DNA from 4 places in the Sporosarcina sp. NPDC096371 genome. Region 1 is predicted to be linked to each of the others. Evidence: riboswitches for the same ligand, from Rfam matches in the RefSeq annotation. Region 1 holds a riboswitch; each other region holds the start of a gene.
What was found. Region 1 has a riboswitch for S-adenosylmethionine ahead of ACIQ0H_RS06930 (O-acetylhomoserine aminocarboxypropyltransferase/cysteine synthase family protein). Riboswitches for the same ligand answer to the same signal wherever they lie in the genome.

Region 1 (4,427 bases):
CTGATTTAATGTCTGAGGGATCTATCAATCTGGTCTATGGCCTATTGGCGACAATTGCTGCAATCATGATGTTCGTCCCGAAAAAAGGGTTGGATGATATTCCGGTCGATCAAGTGACTTTTAATAAGTGGTTGGCTGCAGTATTGGCGTTTATTGTCGGAATTGGGGCAGGAGTTGTCGGCGCAGCCGGAGCGTTCATTCTTGTGCCAATTATGCTTGTCGTCTTGAAAATCCCGACGCGCATGACAATTGCAACGTCACTCGCGATTACGTTCATCTCTTCCATCGGGTCGACAATCGGTAAGATAACGACGGACCAAGTACTTTATGGGCCCGCGGTTATTATGATTATTGCAAGTATACTGGCGGCACCCCTTGGAGCGAAAGTTGGACAAAAGATAAATACGAAAGTATTGCAGTGGCTATTGGCCATTCTTATTTTGGGGACGGCTATTAAAATTTGGCTAGATTTTTAAATAAACGAAAAAAACGGTTTCGCCAAATGATGGTGCGGACCGATTTTTTCGTTGTTAACTATTTCTTTTTAAATACTGCCAACACCCGTTTTTCACTACCGTTCTTCATCCGCTGGAAATTCTCGATATGTTTCCAAATGGCAAGCATGAATAATAAAGTCGCAACGACAACGGGCCAGTAGCCGTCTGACCAAAATGCTAGGGCGAAGAATGTCACATATAGCATTAGAACTCCGAACACAAGAAAATCTGTCACAATCGCTACAATAACCAACAACGTAAATGCAACGAGTCCGAAGCGCCAATCAAGGGCAAGGAGCACGCCAATGATAGTCGCCGTTCCTTTACCGCCATTGAACTGCATGTAAAAAGGAAAGTTATGCCCAATGACCGTTGCGGCACCTGCGGCGAATAATAACAATGAAATCTGATCGGTCGGCAATCCTGCGTTTACTACGATTCTGTGTGCAAGTATTATAGCCAGTACACCTTTTCCGATGTCTATCGCTGCAACGAGCGCACCAAACTTTTTCCCTAGCACAATTGTGGCGTTCGAAGCGCCCGCATTTTTAACCCCAGTTTCTTTTAGATTAATGCCTGAAATCATCTGTGCAACAACCGAACCATGCAGGCATCCAATTGCATAGCCCAAAATAATGACGCTTACAATCCACAACCACATAACAATTCCTCCAAATGAATGATTACTTAAATTATAGCATTTTGAATTAAATATAAGTTTCAGAAAAGATTTTCAATAAACACTTGACATTGTATTGGGAATTCACCTATACTACTCCACAAGATGAAAAACTAAATCTATCAAACTCTTATCAAGAGCGGCGGAGGGACTAGGCCCTGCGATGCCCGGCAACCGGCAAGTGACCAACTTGCACAGGTGCTACTTCCTACAGATTCGTGCAAACGGTCTGAAAGATAAGAGGAGGAATAAGCGAAAGCATAACCCTCTTCTTAAGCGAAGGGGGTTATTTCTTTTTTCCAAAAATATCCCCGACGCCTCCGCATACAATCACCTTAAAAAAATACTGGAGGTAATGACAATGACAAAACTTCAACCTGAAACGCTTCTACTACACGGTGGGCAAGTGCCAGACCCAGTAACGGGATCACGTGCAGTACCTATCTACAAAACGAGTTCATTCGCATTCCGAGACACGGAGCATGCACAAAATCTATTTGCTTTGAAAGAACCAGGTAATATTTATAGTCGTATTATGAATCCGACAGTCGATGTGTTTGAAAAGCGCGTTGCTTTACTAGAAGGGGGAACGGCGGCAGTTGCATTATCTTCGGGAATGGCAGCGATTGCGTTTTCAATTTTAAATATCGCAGGCGCTGGTGATGAAATTGTCGCAGCAAGCAATTTATATGGCGGTACGTATAACTTGTTTGCCGTGTCACTTCCACGCTATGGCATCAATGTGAAATTTGTGGATGCAACAGATCCTGAAAACTTCCGTGCGGCTATTACGGATAAAACAAAAGCAGTTTTTGCTGAAACGATTGGCAACCCAAGCCTTCATGTTCTTGATATTGAAGCTGTTGCCAACATTGCACATGAGAATGGACTTCCGTTGCTAATTGATAATACATTCCCGTCACCGTATGGTTCGAATCCGATCGACTACGGGGCAGACGTTGTCATTCATTCTGCAACGAAATGGATTGGCGGACATGGGACGTCAATCGGTGGTATCGCTGTCGACGCTGGAAAATTTGACTGGACACAAGGGAGGTTCCCTGGGTTTACTGAGCCGGATGAAACGTATCATGGGCTTCGTTATGGGATTGACGCGGCAGGTGCGGCATTTGCGACAAAACTACGTGTGCAGGCATTGCGTGACTTTGGACCATGCCTGAGCCCAGACAATGCATTCGCTTTCTTGCAAGGTCTTGAAACATTACATTTACGAGTGGAAAAACATAATGAAAATGCTATGAAAGTGGCAAATTATTTGAAGCAGCATCCGTCTGTGGAATGGGTAACGTATACAGGTCATCAAGACCACCCATCACATAGTAACGCGGAAAAGTATTTGAAAAATGGTTTCGGCTCGATTATCGTTTTCGGTATTAAAGGGGGGCGTGAAGCGGGTCGTAAGTTGATTGATAACGTTACGATTTGGTCGCATGTTGCCAATGTGGGAGATGCAAAATCACTTATTATTCACCCAGCTTCAACGACGCATCAGCAATTGTCGGCTGAAGATCTTGAAAATGCAGGTGTAAAAGAGGAATTGATTCGCTTGTCTGTTGGGCTTGAATCGATTGATGATATCATTGCGGATCTTGCGCAGGCGATTGACAAGGCCGCGCCGGTTATCGCGTGAGACGGATTGGATGAAAAAGAAGGAGCGTGACGAACATGGGGACAGGAATTGTGAACATTGGGAATCTACGATTGGAGTCGGGCATTCTATTGGAAAATGTCCAGCTAGCCTATGAAAGAATAGGCAGACCTGAGGCGCAAACTGTCCTTGTTTGCCACGCATTGACGGGAAATCAGTATACAGTCGGGACGACAGAAGATCCAGGCTGGTGGAGTGGCCTTGTGGGTCGAGGAAAGAGTATTGATACTAGCAAGTATTCCGTCATTTCTTTTAATAGTCTTGGAGGTTGCGAGGGGTCAACTGGGCCAACAACTGTTAATCCATCTACGGGTGAATTGTATGGTGACTTATTTCCAGAGGTAACAATCCGGGATATGGTACATGCGGAACGTAAGGCACTGACGGAGTTGGGGATCCGGCGACTGCGAGCAGTTATTGGTGCGGCACTGGGGGGCATGCAGGTACTTGAATGGGGCATCTTATATGCAGAGGATATGGATCTTCTCATACCAATGGCCGTCACGCCGACGCTTGGTGCGTACGGAGCTGGTTTACATGCAATTGGTCGTGATGCGGGTTTTAACGAGCGTAATTATACAGGCCCCGCTTTGGTGAAACGAATTGATCCTAATAGTTATTACACACTACTCCGCGCCATGAATACGCATGATATCGGTCGCGGACGGGGTGGCGTTGTAAGTGCTGCCCGTCAAATATCGGCAAAAGTAGTTGCACTCGCGTTTACGCATGATGTGATTTATCCAACGGCAGATATTCAGGCGTTTACACGTCTTGTTGAAGATTCTAGCTATATTTTGATTAATACAGAATATGGGCATGCAGGTTTTTCGACAGAGTTTGAAAAATGGGGATTTATGATTACACAATTTATGGAGGTGGCGATATGCCGTCAATCAAAGTCGCTATACTCGGTTTCGGCACTGTAGGCGAAGGCATTTACAGGATTTTGAATGAAAGAAAAGAAGAGATTAAGAAAGAGACAGGGCATACGATCGATATCGTATCTATTCTTGTGCGTGATACGGCGAAAGAGCGCCTTGCCACACCGGGAACTAGGATAACGGATGATGTCCAAGAAATTTTTGCAACTGGCGATATCGACGTTGTTTTTGAGGCGATTGTTGGGGAAGAGCCGGCTTATAGTTATCTATCGGAAGCCATTGAAAAAGGGTGTCATGTGATTACAGCGAACAAGACGATGTTTGCTCAACATGGGCCAGCCTTATTAAAACATGCAGCTTTCCGCGGCGTTCAGGTTTGTTACGAAGCAACGACAGCAGGTGGCGTACCGATTATCCGGACGATTTCGGGTTTGCTGCCGACAGATCGTGTGCGACGCATTCGTGGGATTTTTAATGGTACCTCGAATTTCATCCTCACGAAAATGCGGGAAGAGGGAATTCCATTTGAAGCGGCGCTTCACGAGGCGCAGGTACTCGGTTACGCAGAAGCAGACCCGACAGATGATATAGGTGGTAAAGATGCATTCCGAAAACTGATGATTTTAAGCGCATTGTCATTTGGCAGGCAACCGGATTGGCAAGACGTCCCGATTGTCGGGATTGATGGCGTAACGATT
Region 2 (4,427 bases), on a different contig from region 1:
TTCTGCGACGATGTTAATGGCATAATCCCAATATAGATTGGTGCTTCGATATGTTTTGTTGCCTCATACAAATCGATAATTTTCTCCGGGCTATAAATCGGCTGCGTAATAAAATAATCAGCTCCAGCCTCAATTTTCTTCTCCATCCTTTGCACAGCTCGATCGATTTGACGCACATTTGGATTAAACGCCGCCGCCACTGTAAAGGATGTTTTCTGTTGCAATGACTTACCTGACCATGAAATCCCCTCATTGAACTGCTTAATCATTGTAATCAATTCAAAAGAAGTCATATCGAAAACAGATGTTGCGCCAGGGAAATCACCAATTTTCGTTGGATCTCCTGTAATCGCCAGTAATTCTGTAATGCCCATTGTATGCAAGCCCATGAGATGCGACTGCAAACCAATGAGATTCCGGTCTCGGCATGTCACATGGACAAGTGGTGTTGCACCTATTCTTTGTTTAACGAGTGATCCCATCGATGCATTACAAATTCGCGGAGATGCCAAGGAATTATCAGCTAACGTAATGGCATCGACACCTGCATCATGTAATGCCTGCGCCCCTTCAAAAAACTTCGCCGTATTTAAATGCTTCGGCGCATCCAGCTCAACAATAATCGAATGCCTCTTTTTCACTGTTTCAAGCAAAGTCGGTTTGTCAAGATCCCTCGACGCTGTGACGTTCACTTTCACTTTGTGCTGTTTCACTTGTTTGTCTTGCACATGCGCACGATTCGTTAGCCCCTCTACCAGTGCACGAATATGGGCTGGCGTCGTACCACAACATCCCCCTAATAGCCCAACACCCTCCTTACGGAAATGAAGCGCCAGTTTACCGAAATAATCAGGTTCGTTTTCATATGTCAATTTCCCATCCGTATAACTAGGGAAACTAGCATTTGGATACACTGCCAATAAGGCATGCTTTGGCAACGGCACCCCCTCTAAAGCTTGCAACATATGGTAAGGTCCTAATCCACAGTTGACGCCCACAACGTCTGCCCCTAGCGCCTCCAACTGTTGCAAAGCATCCGCCAATGCCAAGCCATTTTGTAACACACCTGCTTCATGCATAGAAACATTCGTAATGATTGGGATATCCGTCTCCTGACGCGCAATGCTGAGCACCGTTGTTAATTCATCAAAATCATAATACGTCTCCAAGAGAATCCCATCCACACCTTCAGAAAGTAGGCATTTCAGCTGCGCTCTGAAACTACGCTCAATCTCTTCCTTCGTGCCAATCAGTGTTTTTGAACCATGGATGCCACCAATTGTCCCAAGGATAAATGTATTTTCACCGGCAGCTCGTTTCGCAATTTCAACGGCAGCCTTATTGATTGCCTCTACACGATCTTCCAATCCATAGCGCGCTAACTTTATATAGTTGGCGCCATATGTATTCGTTTGAATGACATCTGCCCCCGCCTCAATATAGGCTTGGTGAACATGAAGCACTTGTTCAGGATGCGTCAAATTTAGCTCCTCAAAACAACGGTCCACTCCATTTGTGTAAAGCAGTGTGCCCATCGCTCCATCACCAATCAAAATACGTTCTTTCATCGCCTCTAGTAAATTCACCAACTGTATATCCCCTCTCTAGTTCCCTTGTTTATATGTTCTGTTTCAGAAATCTTTATAGAAACAAAAAAGCCTTCTCCTCTGGTTGAATAAAGGAAGAAGACTCTCATTTGAATAAGTCTATTCCTCATCTATCAAGTCAATTGCTCAACTTGCTGGAATTAGCACCGTACCAACTATGGTGGTTGCTGAGGTGTCAACGGGCCAGTCCCTATACCTCTCTAGATAAGAAAAACTATTAAATTGTTTTTATCAATTACGCCTCGGCGTAATTGCGTCCAGATTTTGAATTGTGCCCACAGGACGTGGGTATGCAGTCGTTGCGACAGGACGTCGCGAACTTAGACTGCCTGCAATTCAAAATCTGTGACATCCGCCGGAGGCTTTAACAAGGAGGAATTGAACTTCATTCCTCCCCACTCAACCGAGGTTTAAACCACGGTTGAATTAAGTTAAATTTCTATTATTGACAACCTTACGCTATTCCCCGAAAATTTGCAATACCTTTTTTGGGAAGTAATGAAATAATTCGCTACATTAGAATATGGAATAATTAGTTCCATTGGACCCACTCCGCCGCTCTGGGATGCCACTCACCAAGCATTTACCGAAAATGTGTTAAGATTAACAATAGATTTATAATTGAAAGGCGGATGCACAATGGAAAAAATAATCCCAGTAAAATTGACTTCCCTTACAACAAAAGGTGGCTGCGGCTGTAAAATTGGTCCTGCTGACTTAGCACAAGTATTACGCAGTCTTCCCGCTGCCACGCCAAATCCGAATGTACTCGTCGGTCTCGACACAAGTGATGATGCAGGTGTTTACAAACTGACAGACGACATCGCAATGGTACAGACACTGGACTTTTTCACGCCCATTGTTGACGACCCTTACGATTTCGGACAAATTGCTGCAACCAATGCCATTAGCGATGTCTATGCCATGGGGGGCACACCTCTCACTGCCCTCAATATCGTTGCTTTCCCTATCGCTACGTTAGATAAAGACATCCTCGCGGCGATTTTACGTGGAGCTGGCGATAAATTACAAGAAGCGGGTGTCACACTTGTTGGTGGTCATTCCATCGATGATCAAGAACCTAAATTCGGACTTGCCGTCACGGGTGTCGTTCATCCCGATAAAGTACGGACAAACGCAGGTGCCAAGCCCGGCGACAAACTATTATTAACAAAACCGATTGGAGTTGGTATTTACACGACGTCATTGAAAAATGGGTTATTGTCTGAAGACGAAGTTGTTGAAGTGACAAAAGTGATGACCACGCTCAACAAAACTACCGCTGAAACAATGGCCAACTACGATGTCCACGCCGCCACAGATGTGACAGGATTCGGTTTACTCGGACATACATCTGAAATGGCGAAAGCAAGTAATGTCGGCATTCACATACAAGCCAACCAAGTGCCCGTCCTACCACGTACAAGAGAACTTGCTGAAGCTGGCAAGATACCTGGAGGCACAAAAAATAACTTTGCCCACGTAGCAGAAAGTGTGACTTATTCGGATACACTAGATCAAATGGATCGCTGGATTTTATGTGATGCTGTAACTTCTGGTGGATTACTCATTGCAGTAGCAGAGCAAGAAGCCATTAAACTCTTGGACGAACTCCAACAACAAGGTGTCGATGCACGGATTATTGGAGAAGTAACCGAGGAAAACAAAGGGCATATCATCGTTTCATAATTTAGGTAGAAGGTGAAAAACATGTTTAGAGATGTAACAATAGACGAGCTATTGGCCATGCAAGCAAAGGGGCCACACACATTCATCGATGTTCGTTCCCCTAGAGAGTTTAAAGAAGCTACGATTCCAGGAAGCATCAATATTCCCGTTTTTGATGACGCAGAACGAACTGAAATTGGTACGCTTTATAAACAAGTAGGACAAGATGTTGCGATGGACAGAGGACTTGAAATTTTTTCAAACAAGTTACCCGACTTTATTCGTGCCTTCAAACAAATTGAAACACCCATGACTGTATTCTGCTGGCGTGGCGGCATGCGCAGTAAAACGGCTTCGACTGTCCTTGACTTAATGGGTATCCATACCACTCGATTAGCAGGCGGGGTTCGTTCATTTCGACAATGGGTCGTTCACGAATTAGAACAGCAGGATTTCCCTCCTGCCTTTATTGTATTAAACGGCTATACGGGATCGGGCAAAACGACTATTTTGAAGAAACTCGCCGATCAAGGATTTCCTACACTTGATTTCGAAAACCTTGCGGGGCATCGGGGCTCTATTTTTGGTCAAATCGGCCTTGAGCCAAGCAATCAAAAGAAATTCGACTCACTACTCGTCTATGAACTGGAACGGCTCAGAAGGGAACCCTATGTTTTCATAGAAGGTGAAAGTAGACGGATTGGCAAAGTAAGCATGCCACAATTCTTGTTTGACAAAAAAGAATCCGGTGTACAAATCAACATACATTTACCGATTGAAGAGCGGGTCAACAATATATTAGATGATTATGAGCCTTGGAAATCCCCTGAACACTTCAAAGACGCCTTTCATATTATACAGAAACGGTTACATACGCCTATTGCGAAGCAAATCGAAGAAAACTTAGCCATGGGTGAATTTGCATCTGTAACAAAGCTGTTGCTCGAATACTACTATGACCCACGCTATGAACATTCTAGCAATCAAAATACCGCAAGTGAGCACATCCAAATCACCGCAAACAACGTAGATGATGCATTTCAGCAACTTCTCCAAAACATCGTAGCCATCAAGGTTCCTCAATGATGAAAATGGGGATGCTTGTTGAATCATCTTATATAATTTAACAGCGCGGGCGCTTTACAGGGGAAA
Region 3 (4,427 bases), on a different contig from region 1:
TTTCTTGCTGAGCTGCAATTTCTGCTGCAATCGAACCGATGGTGATGCCTGTTACATAATGGAAGAAGGATAACTGAGAAATCTGCTTCTTCCCCATAAATCTGGCAAGAATGAGTAAAACAATGAATGCAACCGTTGTCCTAAATAGGGTTTCCCATGCATGAAAATCCAGTAATTCATTTATGCCCATGATCACACACTCCTGTCATTCTGAGATTATTCCCCTAAGACAGAGCGCCTATACATAAAACTGAAGAGGTAATAGATGCTTTGGTGTCAACAAGTAAGAAAAAGCCACGAACGGTATCACTTACCGGCGTGGCATCTCAATCATATTTTTGGTTAGTCAAGTTTCACTCTTAAAATGGCTCCTGTATTTGCGTCAACTTTCACTTCATACTTATGGCCTTCTGCTGTTCTAATATCAATCTCATAGACCAACATACCATCGTCGTAATCCAGTTCTGCTTTTATAACCTGTCCTGGCACACGTTGCAATGCAATCGCCATAGCTTGATCGATTGTAATCCTGCGATATTGTGGATTTTGCCAATGGTTTGCCCAATGTTGATTTTGACTTTCTCGATTTTGATGCGTCACCCATTTCACTCCCATTCAAAAGTTATGCAGTCCTTCACATTCTATTCAAAAGGGGGTAAGATGTGCCTAATTCATTCTACAATGGCGGTGAGTATCCTACAGGATGAGGCGATGAATTACTTACATTTCCACTCATGCTCCAATATACCGTAGATGAATGAATCCCGCCAACCGTCTTTAAGAAGCAGAGTTTCCCGGAGTCTTCCTTCCATCACCATTCCAACTTTCTCTAAAACCCTAGAAGAAGCACTATTACGCGGATCACATGTCGCGTATATTCGATGAAGGTTTAAATCGTTAAAACCAAAATTAACGAGTAAAAGAGCCACTTCAGTTGCATAACCACGTCCCCAATAATCTGGGTGAAAGATGTATCCAATTTCTCCTTCACGGTTAACCGTATCCCTGATAGTTATTTCTCCAGAGCCGATCATCGTAGCTGTCTCCTGTTCAAAAACTGCAAAGACAAAACGACTACGTGGTTGTCTCTTTGCATCTTGTAGTACTTCATCAATAAACATTAAAGACTCTTCTTCAGTGTTCGGCCCCCACGGTTGGTATTTACAGACACTTTCCATAGATGCATATTTATGTACATCGGGCCAATCACCCTTCACCATTTCCCTCAATTGAATTCGATTTTCAGATTGCTGTTCATCCATATACTCTATTCCTTTCTTATACATTTCCATAATTGCTTGAATGAACAAAGAAGCACAAAGTACATGATCTGTACGTAGTGCTTCTTTGTTGCTTCAACCATTTTCTTGCAGTTAATAACCATTTCAATCAGTTTTTTCTTGTTTCTCTTCCGACTTTGGATTCATCCAGAAGCGAGCCATAGGCTGTTCTGCGTTCGCCAATAGTTTTGCTAGATAAGCGGCTGTCATCGTATAGCTGTGTTCTAATTTCTCGGTTAAAACATTGGTGCGTTCATACAGTAGGCTACGGAGATGATCTAATTGCCTACCCATTTTCTCCGTCACGCCTTCTTGATTGACCAGTCTGCTAATAACATCTTTTTGGGCATTCTCTTGCCGTAAAATTAATTTAGCTAATTGTTGTTGTTGGTCCAACTGCCTAGTCATTTTTACCGCCATATTGTTCGTTGATTCGCTAATCGTATCCACTTGCATTTTGAATTCCTTGTCTACTGCATGTTTATCCTCCAATATCTGATGGAGTTCTTGCTGTTTCTTATCCAGCTTCGTCAACGATTTTGAGACATTTTTTTCAAATTGCCCATGTCGTGAATCATTGTCTTGCAGTTCTTTTACACGGTTACGAACGTTATTTAATTGATTCGACTGGTTCTTTGTTTGTTGTTTGAGGAGCATTTCCAGGTCGCTGATATGACGATTAAGTGAAGCATTCGCTTCCTGTTGCTCCTGCATCCATTCCGCTAACGTATCTATTTTAGAATGGCCTTGATTTTGCGCTACTATTGCTGCATCATTTTTAAAAACATCTGGGTGCTCATCACTATTCATAAACAACCCCATTTGCCCAACCTCCTCGTCATACTATCTTATGCAACTTGCGACAAGGTGGTCATTGAGCAGTTATGCCCATTCAAACGGTGTCTCTTGATAGACGTAATAATTCAACCAGTTGGAAAAGAGCAGGTGAGTATGGGAGCGCCATGTATTTAATGGTTCTTTGTTTGGATCGTTATTTGGAAAATAATTTTCTGGCATGTCAATATCGACACCTTTTTGGATATCACGTGCATACTCTTCCGCAAGTGTCGTGGCGTCATATTCAAAATGACCCGTAATCATAATGTGTTTAGCATCGTTAGAAATGATGATGAACGCACCAGCATCCTCAGACTTCGCCAGTAGATGCAAACGCTTATCATTTTCGATTTCTTCCACAGAAACAGCTGTGTAACGTGAATGTGGCGCTCTAAATTCATCATTAAACCCACGTGCCAAATCGATGGTTGGGTCTGATAGACGATGAGTAAAGACTCCTGAGCATTTCTTCGGCAAGGTAAATTTATCAATTCCATAATGGTGATACAATGCTGCCTGTGCGCCCCAACAAATATGTAAAACAGACGTCACATTTTCTTTAGTCCAGTCCATAATCTGTGTCATTTCATCCCAATAATTCACATCTTCAAACTGTAAATGCTCAATTGGCGCACCCGTAATGATCATGCCATCAAAACGTCGATGTTTGATATGTTCAAATGTAGTATAAAAATTGTCTAAGTGAGACTTGCTAACGTTTTTCGATTCATGCGTGGCCATATTCATAAACGTCACATTGACCTGCAACGGTGTATTGCCCAATAAGCGCAGAAGTTGCAATTCTGTGCGCTCTTTTTCCGGCATTAAATTCAAAATAATAATATTCAATGGTCGGATGTCTTGAGACGTTGCACGGTTCTCATCCATGACAAATATTTTTTCCTTTTTTAATAATTCCCCAGCCGGCAATCTTTCAGGTATGTTGATTGGCATAAGATTTCTCTCCCTTTTCAGTATATTATGTATGCATTTTAAGCATAAAAAAACCCTCTTTTCTATAGGATAAGAAAGGAGGATTTGCGTTACGCTCACAGTTCTTATCTCTCAAGAAAAAAATCTTGATGGAGGTAGCACCTTTCTGACAATGTCAGAGGTTGCTGAAGCTTCATCGGGCCATTTCCCTCAGCTTCTCTTGATAAGAATATTCAATTAGATTCCATTATACTATTAAACTTTTTATTGTAAACAGTCTTTTTATTTTCTCAGGGCGATATCGGCTATATTTTCCAACTAACTGCGAGGAGCTTACAACCATTTGCGCAAACTCTCCACCCAACTTAAAATCGCTTTTCGACAATACAAGAAGTTAACACCATTTTGACATGATCACCGTCATGATTATTTCTTTTCAAACAAACCTGTTAGTCCTATTTCCAATGTTTTTCATGCTTCTATCTCCGAATAGAACAACCATTTCAGAGCCATATTAACATGGTACTACATGTTGGAAAGGAGTTTTTTTCATGGGAAGAGACAACAAACAAGGTAGCACCAACAATTCGCGTTCGTTACCCCAAACACCGAAAAGGCAAAAGATTCAACCGGGAGATATGCAAGAGGAGATTGCTCGCGAGTTTGAGGAATTGAGCAGTCTTAGACCGAAGCGAGAGCGAATGAATCCAAACGAGCGGAAAAGAAAGTGAATCATTTTTTGCGTTGATAGCGCCTAACCTACCATGAAAAAAACGATACCCCGCGCAGCGAAATAGGCTGTGTGGGGTATTATTTCATCCCCTGTAATCACTCGGGATGCTCCCTTCCTTCTCTACATCCACAGGCCAGGAGATAATTGTTGTGCTATCCCATACATTTTGACTTTCAATCTCCATCAACATCTGTGAAATGCTTTCATCGAGTGCTTCTTTACTCAACGCTTCGACCAGATTTTGCGGATTCGCATAAGGTTCACCCGGACATTCTAGCAAACCATCTGTTGTCATGAAAATGAGATTTGTCCCTTTTCTCAATTCCCTTGTCCCAGATGAGTAGCATGGAACAGTTTTTTCAAATGTATTCACTTGCCCAATCCACTCGAAGAACTGTCTTTGATTCAGTTGAAATTGGTTGAGAGCAATTAGTTCTGGATGCAATAAATAGACCAGGCAGTCTCCGACGGAAAACCACCATATATAGTTATCTTTCCTTACAACGACAAGACAAGCTGTCTCTCCTGTAACATGTCTACATGCAGCCAAAAATTCATCAGATTGAAAAATGTCAAGTAGCTTACCTTCCAATTGTTTAAACTTTGGAGGCCCCTTTATTGATAAGATCCTTAACAGATCTACT
Region 4 (4,427 bases), on a different contig from region 1:
CGCTTTGGCGATGTTCACCACAGCTTCAATATCCGTGATACCTAGACGCGGATTGGAAGGTGTTTCAATATAAATCAATTTCGTATTCGGTTTGATAGCATGTTCAACAGCGTCCAAATCACTCAAATCAACAAATGTATGGTCAATTTTGAATTTCGTCAACACTTCAGTGACAAACCGAAATGTTCCGCCGTACACATCCTCCGTGACGACAATGTGGTCATCAGCAGATAACAGCATGAAGGCGGAAGAAATCGCGGCAATGCCGGAAGCGAATGCTAGCCCTCTCGCGCCGCCCTCCAAAGCTGCAATCGTCTTCTCTAAAGCATCCCTTGTCGGATTTCCTGAACGGCTGTAGTCATAAGGACCAAACGTATCAAAACTCTCCTGATGGAATGTAGAAGATAAGTAAATCGGGACGTTGACGGCACCCGTTTTTTGTTCGAAATCACCACGGGTCGATGCGTGGATGATGGTCGTTTCCAGTCGTTCTTCGTGTGAACTCATAGTTGGGGCACCTCACTTTTTAATGTGGCAAATACTTGTTTTAAATCAGCAATTAAGTCCTCTGGATCTTCGACGCCAACTGAAAAACGTAATAGGCTGTTACAAACGCCACGGCGTAGTCGTTCTTCCAATGGAATGTCCGCATGCGTTTGCGTCGCGGGATAAGTGATGAAACTTTCAACTCCGCCAAGGCTTTCAGCAAATGTAATGAGTTGAAGATTTTCAAGGAATGCGCCAACCCACTCACTTTCATTCAGGCGGAAGGACAGCATGCCGCCTTTCCCTGGATACAACACGTCTTTCACATGCGGTTCATTGTTTAAATAGTCGACAATGATTTTTGCGTTTGCATCATGCTGCTTCATGCGCAAGTGAAGTGTTTTTAATCCGCGAACGATTAACCATGAATCGAAAGGCGATAGAACGGCACCAATTGCGTTATGGTTGGAACCAAGTGTTGCGCAAAGTTCCTCACCTTTAGCAACCACAAGGCCGGCTAATACATCATTATGTCCTCCAATGTACTTCGTTGCGCTATGCAGAACGATATCTGCGCCGAGTTCGATAGGTCTTTGGAAATAAGGTGTGAAAAATGTGTTGTCGACAATCAGCAACAAGCCGTGTTTTTTAGCAAGCTCTGCATATTGAACAATATCCGTTTCCTGCATTAACGGATTCGTAGGTGTTTCAATGAAGAGCGCTTTTGTCTTGTCAGTAATCAATTTCTCCGTCTCACGGACGTCTGTGAAATCGGAGTATGTTGTTGTAATGGAGTAGACATCGGCATAATAATCGAGCATGCGGTATGTGCCACCGTAAATATCTTCTGGTCCAATCAATTCATCACCTGAACGGAATAGCGACAGCACTAATTGCACCGCAGCCATCCCCGAACTACAAGCAAAGCCTGCATCTCCGCCTTCTAAGTTGGCAATCCCTTCTTCTAAAATGGAACGAGTGGGATTTTTCGTACGTGAGTAGTCATAGCCAGTCGACTGACCAAGTCCGTCATGTTTGTAGGCTGTCGATAAATAAATGGGCGGGTTCACTGCGCCAGTTTTCGGATCACTGTTATTTCCTAATTGTACTAATCGTGTTTCAAAGCTGATGTTTATCATTGTTATCATCCTTTGTCGTTGAATTTGAAATTGTAATTGAAATTAAAAAGAGCCCTCTATGTAGAAGAGGGCCCTCAAAAATATGAAGTCAATCTTCTCATCTGCAAGACGGCTAGCGTCTATTGGAATTAGCACCATACCTTGACTCGGCTGGTTGCTGAGACATCGTCGGGCCATTCCCTCCGTCTCTCTTGATAAGAATACAATATGAAATTATTTGAAAAGATTAAGTTATCCAACTCTATCATGTTATGAATAAAAAGACAAGATAGGATTTTCAGTTTCTTTCTCGTAGTAGCTGCATACGTTGATTAAACAGAGTTGGGTAGGATAAGAAACCAAGTAATACACTGGTCACCGCGGCGGTCGTTAATAACATGAAGATGATGAGCAATTGGAATTGGACTGCTTGGATAGGGTCTGCTCCTGCAATAATTTGACCACTCATCATCCCGGGTAACTGAACCAAGCCGATTGTTTTCTGACTTTCAATGGTTGGAATCATACTCGATTTAATGGCTGTCATCAGTTGCCGATGAATGGCTTGCTTTGGCGTTCCACCCAGTGATAGGATCAATTCCATTTCCTCCTGATGTGTATCCACTTCTGCGGTGAACCGGTTAAGGAATAATATTGCGAGTACCATTGAGTTACCGACGATCATTCCACTGATTGAAATGATGTACTGGGCAGTAGCGGGTACGATATGGAAGCCAAGTAAAATACTTTGCGTAAATACTTCGACGACAATAAGAGTCACTGCGATTTTCCACGTAATCCCCTTAATCGTTTTCCCTTTCTTGCGGGCGTTTTGTGTAGCCGCGCCAATCATCAACGTCACCATCAAAAAGATATACAAAAAATTGTCGGAGTCAAAAACAAACTTCAAAATATAGCCGACGGCAAGTAGTTGGATAATGGAGCGAATGGTTGCGATAATTGTATCTTTCTCTAAACCTAAGCTTAAGGTTTTGGACAAAAGGAGAGGAATAATGACAAAAATAAGTGTGATAGATAATGTTAGATAGCTCATTCAATCTCTCCTTGTACAAAGCGCTTAACGAACTCATTTGTCGATGATGTTAGCAAATCGCTGTCACCGGTTTCAACGACGTGACCATCCTTTAGCACCCACGTGTAATCACCGATGGCCAGTGCTTGCTCCAAATTATGTGTAATCCAGATAATTGTCACGCCGAACTGCCGATTGATTTTGACAATCAACTCTTCGATTTCTCGTAATGATGCCCGGTCCAAAGCGGATGTGATTTCGTCTAATAATAAGATGTTTGAACGGTTGATAAGCGTACGGGCAATCGATACTTTTTGGCGTTGTCCACCCGATAGATCATTCGTTTTTTGCTGTAAAAAATGCTTATCAAGTCCTACGTCATCTAAAATGCGGATGGCTTCTTGTTCGGTCAATTGTTGGCCTCGCAGTTCCATAGGGAGAGCCAGATTTTGAAAAACAGTGCCTTTTATCATCGGTGCGCTTTGCAGGGCGATGCCAACGTGCCGACGTAATTCGATAGGGTCATAGTCCAAAACGGACACATCGTCAATAAAAATATCGCCCGCGGTAGGGGATATCAATCCATTGCATAATTTAAGCATTGTCGTTTTTCCAGCACCAGAAGGTCCAACGAGCGTTGTAATTTTTCCTTTTGGAAAAGAGCCTGTAATCTTTTTTAAAATATTTATGTCATCGACGGAGTAATCAACGTTATGAAAGTGTAGGGCGGGTTCATATAAATTTTGCATGTGGTTCTCCTTTATTTCTATGTTATTGGACTGTGCTGATTGTCTTCCTGTATGACATTGTGAAAATTAAGAAATTGACTGTTAGTGTTTCGAATAAATGGAAGAATGCGAGTATCGCACGGACCTAATTATACCAATGAAAATATTAACTATACACACTATAATAAGGATTGGACTACTAAGCTCCGGAAAGGAAGTTTTGAGTGTACAAGCTAATTATGAAGTGTATCGTAGCCGTGCTAGTACTTGGGTGTATTTCAACATCACCTGCCAAAGCAGCTTCACCGACTACGTTTAAGGATGTTACGAGTTTTAAGAAGGAAATCGAGTTTTTAACGAGTAAAGAAATTATTTTTGGTTATTCCGATGGAACATTTCGTCCAAACGCACCGATTCAGAGGGTGCAGGCCATCCAAATGATTATGCGGGAAATGAAGCCAGAATTAGGTCATTCTCCTAATCCTAAATTTAAAGATGTAAAGCCTGAAGATCGTGGTTATGACGAAATTTCCAAGGCTGTGGAAATGGGGATTATTTCAGGGAAACCCGGAAATATCTTTGATCCAAAGGGGAATTTAACGCGTGCGGAAATGGCGACAATACTTGCGAAAGCCTACGAATTGGGAGGGATCTATCCAATAGGGTTTTCGGATGTGGCAACGGGTTACTGGGGATACCCTTTTATATCTGCGTTAGCGGCGAACAATATTACTGTTGGCTATAGTGATGGAACATTTAAGCCGACGAAAACCATTGATCGCGCACAGTTCTCCGCATTTATGGCACGGATTATCGAACCGTCTTTCCAGCCCCACAATGAACAAGTTGCCGATACGCATGTAATGGGGATTTTGGATGCTTATATCATTGATTATGCGAAGCATCCGACTAAACCAATTATTTACACGTTAGATGGAAGTACTAATGAAATTGCAGCTATCAATTATGAGACGTTAGCAATAGAATCCGTTACATTAAATCTTCCGGTGGAGCGAATGGCCTATGCGAACGGTAAATTATATGTCACGCAATTAAAGGGGA

Region 2: another riboswitch for S-adenosylmethionine. It lies ahead of ACIQ0H_RS20655 (bifunctional homocysteine S-methyltransferase/methylenetetrahydrofolate reductase); the one in region 1 lies ahead of ACIQ0H_RS06930 (O-acetylhomoserine aminocarboxypropyltransferase/cysteine synthase family protein).
Region 3: another riboswitch for S-adenosylmethionine. It lies ahead of metA (homoserine O-acetyltransferase MetA); the one in region 1 lies ahead of ACIQ0H_RS06930 (O-acetylhomoserine aminocarboxypropyltransferase/cysteine synthase family protein).
Region 4: another riboswitch for S-adenosylmethionine. It lies ahead of ACIQ0H_RS20680 (methionine biosynthesis PLP-dependent protein); the one in region 1 lies ahead of ACIQ0H_RS06930 (O-acetylhomoserine aminocarboxypropyltransferase/cysteine synthase family protein).

The regions. Positions count from the first base shown of each region.
Region 1 covers NZ_JBIWFE010000002.1:197,029-201,455, forward strand. Annotated here, with positions in the region: gene ACIQ0H_RS06920 (sulfite exporter TauE/SafE family protein) at 1-476, shown strand, start outside; gene ACIQ0H_RS06925 (glycerol-3-phosphate acyltransferase) at 535-1,158, opposite strand; SAM riboswitch class I at 1,304-1,419, shown strand; gene ACIQ0H_RS06930 (O-acetylhomoserine aminocarboxypropyltransferase/cysteine synthase family protein) at 1,538-2,827, shown strand; gene ACIQ0H_RS06935 (homoserine O-acetyltransferase family protein) at 2,863-3,774, shown strand; gene ACIQ0H_RS06940 (homoserine dehydrogenase) at 3,732-4,427, shown strand, end outside.
Region 2 covers NZ_JBIWFE010000012.1:43,952-48,378, reverse strand. Annotated here, with positions in the region: gene ACIQ0H_RS20655 (bifunctional homocysteine S-methyltransferase/methylenetetrahydrofolate reductase) at 1-1,586, opposite strand, end outside; SAM riboswitch class I at 1,711-1,818, opposite strand; gene selD (selenide, water dikinase SelD) at 2,247-3,296, shown strand; gene mnmH (tRNA 2-selenouridine(34) synthase MnmH) at 3,318-4,361, shown strand.
Region 3 covers NZ_JBIWFE010000003.1:195,664-200,090, reverse strand. Annotated here, with positions in the region: gene ACIQ0H_RS09680 (DUF421 domain-containing protein) at 1-184, opposite strand, end outside; gene ACIQ0H_RS09675 (PepSY domain-containing protein) at 343-600, opposite strand; gene ACIQ0H_RS09670 (GNAT family N-acetyltransferase) at 717-1,286, opposite strand; gene ACIQ0H_RS09665 (hypothetical protein) at 1,386-2,102, opposite strand; gene metA (homoserine O-acetyltransferase MetA) at 2,163-3,071, opposite strand; SAM riboswitch class I at 3,173-3,280, opposite strand; gene ACIQ0H_RS09655 (hypothetical protein) at 3,602-3,781, shown strand; gene ACIQ0H_RS09650 (PP2C family serine/threonine-protein phosphatase) at 3,866-4,427, opposite strand, start outside.
Region 4 covers NZ_JBIWFE010000012.1:51,547-55,973, forward strand. Annotated here, with positions in the region: gene metC (cystathionine beta-lyase) at 1-507, opposite strand, end outside; gene ACIQ0H_RS20680 (methionine biosynthesis PLP-dependent protein) at 504-1,625, opposite strand; SAM riboswitch class I at 1,720-1,826, opposite strand; gene ACIQ0H_RS20685 (ABC transporter permease) at 1,903-2,658, opposite strand; gene ACIQ0H_RS20690 (ABC transporter ATP-binding protein) at 2,655-3,386, opposite strand; gene ACIQ0H_RS20695 (S-layer homology domain-containing protein) at 3,590-4,427, shown strand, end outside.